2 regions of the Kaistia defluvii genome follow, and region 1 is predicted to be linked to the other one. Evidence: predicted binding sites of a transcription regulator. Region 1 holds the regulator's gene; the other holds the start of a gene.

What was found. Region 1 encodes PhoB, which activates phosphate uptake and scavenging genes when phosphate is short. Its sites were predicted from a motif close to TGTCATNNANCTGTCAT; they were not measured.
Region 2: ABIE08_RS22165 (DUF2794 domain-containing protein) is a predicted target of PhoB. The motif match lies at 1,402-1,418, and genes of this name have one in related genera.

What each region holds. Positions count from the first base shown of each region.
Region 1 covers NZ_JBEPSM010000002.1:142,471-145,878, forward strand. Annotated here, with positions in the region: gene pstB (phosphate ABC transporter ATP-binding protein PstB) at 1-433, shown strand, start outside; gene phoU (phosphate signaling complex protein PhoU) at 459-1,175, shown strand; gene phoB (phosphate regulon transcriptional regulator PhoB) at 1,208-1,906, shown strand; gene ABIE08_RS13680 (GcrA family cell cycle regulator) at 2,118-2,651, opposite strand; gene ABIE08_RS13685 (aspartate aminotransferase family protein) at 3,060-3,408, shown strand, end outside.
Region 2 covers NZ_JBEPSM010000004.1:432,905-436,312, forward strand. Annotated here, with positions in the region: gene ABIE08_RS22155 (Bax inhibitor-1/YccA family protein) at 1-239, shown strand, start outside; gene ABIE08_RS22160 (GNAT family N-acetyltransferase) at 363-905, shown strand; gene ABIE08_RS22165 (DUF2794 domain-containing protein) at 993-1,376, opposite strand; gene htpG (molecular chaperone HtpG) at 1,915-3,408, shown strand, end outside.

The DNA.
Region 1 (3,408 bases):
CATCCGCCTGTATGAAAACATCTCGCGCTCCGAGATGGACGGCCGGGTCGAGGCGGCGCTGACGCGCGGCGCGCTCTGGAACGAGGTCAAGGACAAGCTGCACACCAGCGGTCTCAGCCTCTCCGGCGGCCAGCAGCAGCGCCTCTGCATCGCCCGCACCATCGCGGTGCGGCCGGAAGTCGTGCTGTTCGACGAGCCCTGCTCGGCGCTCGATCCGATCTCGACCGCCAAGATCGAGGAACTGATCGACGAGCTGACGACCGATTACACGATCGCCATCGTCACCCACAACATGCAGCAGGCCGCCCGCGTCTCGGACTACACGGCCTTCATGTATCTCGGCGAGCTGATCGAGTTCGACGAGACCACGAAGATCTTCACCGCCCCGAGCGACAAGCGCACGCAGGACTACATCACCGGTCGCTTCGGCTAAGCCGGGCCACGGGTAGGAGCACGACATGTCCGAACACATCGTTTCCAAGTACGACGAAGAACTGAACGACGTCGCCCGCCGCATCGCCGAGATGGGCGGCATGGCCGAGCGTCTCGTCGACGTCGCGGTCGGCGCGCTGATGCGCGTCGATGCCGCGACCGCCCGCACCGTCATCGCGGACGACAAGAAGCTCGACGTGCTGCAGCGCGAATGCGAAGAGCGCGCCATCATGATCATCGCCCGGCGCCAGCCCATGGCGATGGACCTGCGCGAAGTCATCGCCGCGCAGCGCATCGCCAGCGATCTCGAGCGCATCGGCGACCTAGCCAAGAACATCGCCAAGCGCGTCATTGCGCTGGACGGCCACATCCAGTCCAAGCGCTTCAACACCGGCGTCGAGCACATGGCGCAGCTGTCGCTGGCGCAGCTCAAGGACGTGCTGGATTCCTACGCGACCCGCGACGTCGACCAGGCCTACCAGGTCTGGAAGCGTGACGAAGAAATCGACGCCATGTACACGTCGCTCTTCCGCGAGCTGCTGACCTACATGATGGAAGATCCGCGCAACATCACCTTCTGCACGCATCTCCTGTTCTGCGCCAAGAACATCGAGCGCATCGGCGACCATGCGACCAACATCGCCGAGACGGTCTATTATGTCGTCACCGGCCAGGTCCTGGCCGAGGATCGTCCCAAGCAGGATGAATCCAGCACGACCGCCGTCGCGTATGAGAAGAACTGACCCCTGCGTCAGGTTTACTGGGATATCCGTGAATGACGCCACGCGTTATGATCGTTGAGGATGAGGAGGCGCTGAGCCTCCTCCTCCGCTACAACCTCGAAGCCGAGGGCTATGCCGTCGAGGTGGTGCCGCGCGGCGACGACGCCGAGATGCGCCTGCTCGAAACCGTACCCGACCTGCTGCTGCTCGACTGGATGCTGCCGGGCATTTCCGGCATCGAGCTGTGCCGCCGCCTGCGGGCACGCGACGCGACCCGCACCCTGCCGGTGATCATGCTGACGGCGCGCGGCGAGGAACAGGAACGCATCCGGGGCCTCGCCACCGGCGCCGACGACTATGTCGTCAAGCCGTTCTCCGTGCCGGAACTGATGGCCCGCGTGCGCGCCATCCTGCGCCGCTCGAAGCCGGAGGTGATCGCCTCGCTGCTGCGCGCCGGCGACATCGAGCTCGACCGCGAGACGCACCGCGTCCGCCGCTCCGGCCGCGAGCTGCATCTCGGCCCGACCGAGTTCCGCCTGCTCGAATATCTGATGAAGAGCCCGGGCCGCGTGTTTTCCCGCGAGCAGCTGCTCGACGGCGTCTGGGGCCGCGACGTCTATGTCGACGAGCGCACGGTCGACGTGCATATCGGTCGGCTGCGCAAGGCGGTCAATCGCGGCCGCGTCAAGGACCCGATCCGCACGGTGCGCGGCTCCGGCTACTCCTTCGACGACCAGTTCGCGATGGCGTGAGGGGATCCCGTGGCCGCTTCCTGATGGGAGGGGCGGGGCAGTCTTCCGAAAATTCAGCCCAACCAAAAAGCCGCGTGGCCCTCCACGCGGCTTTTTGCATGCAACGAGCCAGGGCAGAAAAAAAGGCCGTGCGCCCCGGGGGAGGCGACACGGCCAGACTTGCATCGCAGTCCGACGGTGGGAGGAGGCCGTCAGCCGCGGCGCGGCGCAATCAGGCGCCGACAGCCTTCTTCTGGCGACGATCATGCACGGGCTGATAGGCAACCCGCGAATGATATTCGCAATAGGGAATGCCGGAATTCGAGCGCTGGCCGCAGAAGTGGAAATCCTCGGTGCTCGGATCGCCGATCGGCCACTTGCAGGTCTGCTCGGTCAGGGTGAGGATCGTCGCGTGCAGGCTGATCGGAACGACGACGTCGTCCGAACCAACTGCCCGGGGCACGCGCCGCGGCTCGGGTGCGATCTGGCTCATCGGCTTCAGGGCCGTGTTGCCGGCGACGAGTGGCCTGACGGGATTGGGGCGCCCTGTCGTGACCGAGCGTCCGTTGGTGGCAGCCGCGGGCTTGCGGGCGCGAGCGACCGGCGCCGTTGCCGGCTTGGCACGGCCGGAAAGGCTCAGCCGGTGTACCTTGCCGATGACCGCATTGCGCGTTACGCCGCCGAGTTCCGAAGCGATCTGGCTTGCGCTCAAGCCGTCGGTCCAGAGTTTTTTCAGCAACTCAACCCGTTCGTCCGTCCAAGTCATAGCGTGTCCTTGTCGGTCGGAGCGATACCCGGAATCCTGTCGCGGTCGTTCAGCCGGGATGCCGGACGACTGCGGACGCCATACAAGGGTCAGGGGGAGGTACCTGCTCGATATTTCGTGTCTTAACGAAAATTAAGATACTATATGGCGTGACTCGGTGACAAGAGTCGGAGGGATGGGTAGCGGCCGATCGGGCTGTTTTCCCCAACTTGCGACGGATTTCGGATCCATGAGTCTCGTCAATCGCTTAGCCGTCATGACCGCGCGCGAGCGGCGTTTTCATTGACACAAATCGTCACGACCGTGATATAAGGGCAACGCATAAAGGTGCTGCCCGGCGCGTTGGCCTCGGGCGGCACCTTTGATTTTTAAGCACCCATTTCCGTGGTTTCATCCGAAGGAGGGGATATGAGCGCCCCCGATACCAGCGTTAAAAAGACCTCGTCCAGCCTCTATGACACCTTTTCGCGTGCGCCGCTCGAGTTCGAGCGAGGCGAGGGGGCCTGGGTCTTTACGCGAGAGGGCGACGCTTATCTCGATTTCTCCGCCGGCATCGCGGTGAACACGCTTGGCCATGCCAATCCGATCCTGGTGCAGGCGCTGACCGAACAGGCCGGCAAGCTCTGGCACACCTCGAACCTGTTCCGGATCCCGGGCCAGGAGAAGCTTGCCGACACGCTGGTCGCCAATACCTTCGCCGACCGGGTCTTCTTCGCCAATTCGGGCGCCGAGGCCAACGAGGCCGCCATCAAGACGG
Region 2 (3,408 bases), on a different contig from region 1:
CTTCGATCGTCAACATTTTCATCGGATCGTCGGCGCTTGGCTTCGCGATCTCGATCCTCGGCGTGCTGATCTTCGTGGGCCTCACCGCCTATGACACGCAGAAGATCAAGGAAATGTACTATGTCGGCGACGATGGCACGGTTGCCGGCCGCAAGGCGATCATGGGCGCGCTGACGCTCTATCTCGACTTCATCAACCTGTTCCTGATGATGCTCCGCCTGTTCGGCGACCGCCGCTAAGGCGCGATCGAGACCCCAATCTAAGGGCGCGGCCAAGGCTGCGCCCTTTTTTATGTGTTTTTTCGCGAGCGCGCGGCGAAGTCCTGGCCGCGCTGGAGCTCGCAGCATTCGAGTGCCTCGCCAATGTCTCCCCTCCCCGACGATCTCTACATCCGCCCGGCCTGCGTCAACGATCTGAAAGCGATCACCGGGATCTACTCGCACTGGGTGCGGTTCGGCACGGCGAGCTTCGAACTCGACCCGCCGGACGAAGCGGAGATGCGGCGTCGGCACGAGGTCCTGGTGGATGGCGACCACCCCTATCTGGTGGCGGAAGGCGGCGGGGAAATCCTCGGTTACGCCTATGCGGGGCCCTATCGGCCGCGGCCGGGCTATCGCTTCACGGTCGAGGACTCGATCTATCTGGAGCCCAAGGCGCAGGGGCTCGGCGTCGGCAAGCGGCTGCTGACGGAACTGATCGCGGCGGCCACCGTGGCCGGATTCCGCCAGATGGTCGGCGTGATCGGCGATTCCAGCCACCAGGCCTCGATCCGGCTGCATGCGGCGCAGGGATTCCGGCTGGTCGGCATTTTCGAGAATGTCGGCTGGAAGCATGGCCGCTGGCTGGACAGCGTGCTGATGCAGCGTGCGCTCGGCGACGGCAGTGACGAGCCTCCGGCCGACTGATGGACAGCAGCCACAGGCGGCGGCGCTTCCCGAAAGACAAACGCCTTAGCCCCGTTCGCGCGGCGTACCCTTCGCGAAGCGGTTGCCCTAGCTCTGGACGACCTTGAGCTTAGTGTCCAGCACCGCCAGAACCTGTCGCAGATCATGGCCGCGCTTCATGATGTAGCCGCCGGTGGCGATCACGGCGTATGCGCCCTGGCGGTTGCGCAGTTCCGGATCCTTGACGACCTTGTAGAGCGGCATCTCGGACGAACGGCGGAAGATCGAGAACACCGCCTTGTCGCGCAAATGATCGATCGCGTAGTCGCGCCACTCGCCGGCCGCCACCATGCGCCCATAGACACGCAGGATCTCGTTCAGCTCGAGTCGGTTGAAAGCAATCAGGGGAACGGACTTCGCCGTCTCCGGTGGGATCAGCGACACCAGCGTGGCGCTGCCACCGGATCCCGCCTTGTCTTCACCTTCGCTCAATGGCGCCTCCTGCAGCGAGCCGCATTGTCATCGAGCGGTCATGATCGCTCCGTTCGGCCAAGCTGGCAAGGCGCGGCTCGTCCGCCGGACCAAGGAAAGACGCGACTCGCCGTTTCCTACGGGCCCGGACGAACCTCACGAAGCCGTGAAGGAGGCGTGTAAAATTCCTTTATTCCGCCCTTTTTCGGCCCGGCACCGGCCGCATTGGCCCGGCAATATCACACCATCGCTTCGAACGGTCCGGCTTGGCCAAGGCTTCGGAATTTCTCAGCCCCCCAGCCCCCCGGGGTCCTCAGTTGAGCCGGACCACCTTCGAAGTTAGTCAGTCGTCGAATTGCATTCCCCTCCCAAAAGGTTCCTGAGGTCGGCTCTGCCGGCCTTTTTCTTTGCCTGGACGCCAGGCAGGGGCCTCCGGCCTTGAAACTCGGCCGGCGACCGGCGATATCAGCGCCGCCCGCGTGAGCGACGACGCCCGATGGCGCCAGCCGCCCAGGCATCGACCTCGCGCCGGGACGCCGACAATACCGGAGAGAAAAGCGTGTCTGAAAACAAGCCCGCCGCCGAGACCCGCACGTTTGAGGCCGAGGTCTCGCGCCTGCTGCACATGATGGTGCATTCGGTCTATTCCAATCGCGACGTCTTCCTGCGCGAACTCATCTCCAATGCCGCCGACGCCTGCGAGAAGCTGCGTACGCTGTCCCTGTCCGATCCGAAGCTGATCGAGGGCGGCGATGCCTTCCAGATCGTCATCGAGGCCGACAAGGAAGCGCCGAGCCTGGTCATCGCCGACAATGGCATCGGCATGGACCGGCAGGAGCTGATCGACAATCTCGGCACGATCGCCCAGTCCGGCACCCGCGCCTTCCTTGAAAAGGCCGGTGACGGCGCGAAGGGGTCGGCGCTGATCGGCCAGTTCGGCGTCGGCTTCTATTCCGCCTTCATGGTCGCCGACAAGGTTTCCGTCGTCTCACGCAAGGCCGGCTCGGACGAGGCCTGGCGCTGGAGCTCTGACGGCAAGGGCGCCTATGAGATCGAGCCGGCGGATCTCGCCGACGCGCCGGCGCGCGGCACGCGCATCGTGCTGCATCTCAACCCCGACAATGCCAGCTACGCCGAGACCGACACGATCGAGCGCATCGTCACGGCTTACTCCGCCCATGTGCCCGTGCCGATCGTGCTGAAGCTCGCCGACGGCACCGAGGAGTCGCTGGCCGACGGCAGCGCGCTCTGGCGCAAGCCGAAATCGGCCGTGACGGAAGAGGAATACAAGGAATTCTACGGCCATGTCGGCGGCCGCTTCGACGAGCCAGCCGTCACCATCCATTACCGCGCCGAAGGGCGGACGGAATATTCGGTGCTGCTGTTCGTGCCGTCCTCGCGGCCGTTCGACCTGTTCGAGCCCGAGCGGCAGGGCCGGGTGAAGCTCTATGTCCGCCGCGTCTTCATCACCGACGAGGCCGAGATCCTGCCGCCCTGGCTGCGCTTCGTGCGTGGCGTCATCGATTCGGAAGACCTGCCGCTCAACCTGTCGCGCGAGATGCTGCAGAAGAACCCGGTGATCGAGGCAATCGGCAAGGGCGTCACCAATCGCGTCCTGGCCGATCTCGACAAGCTCGCGACTGACGATCCCGAGCGCTTCGTCAAGGTCTGGGAAGCCTTTGGCGCCGTGCTCAAGGAAGGGCTCTACGAGGCCCCCGACCGCCGCGACGCGCTGTTCAAGCTGGCCCGCTTCAAGACGACCACGGGCGGCGACAGCTGGCGCAGCCTGGCGGACATCGTCGCCGCCTTCCGCCCGAACCAGACGGCGATCTACTACGCGCTCGGCGACGACGCGGCGACGATCGCGGCCTCGCCGCATCTCGAAGGCTTCGCCAAGCGTGGCGTCGAGGTACTGATCCTCGCCGACGCAGTCGATGCCTTCTGGGTGCGCACGGCGCTGGGCTTCGACGGCAAGCCGTTCCAGTCGGTGACGCAAGGCGCGGCGACTCTCGACCTGATCCCGGTGCTGGAAGCGGAAGCCGCCAAGGACAAG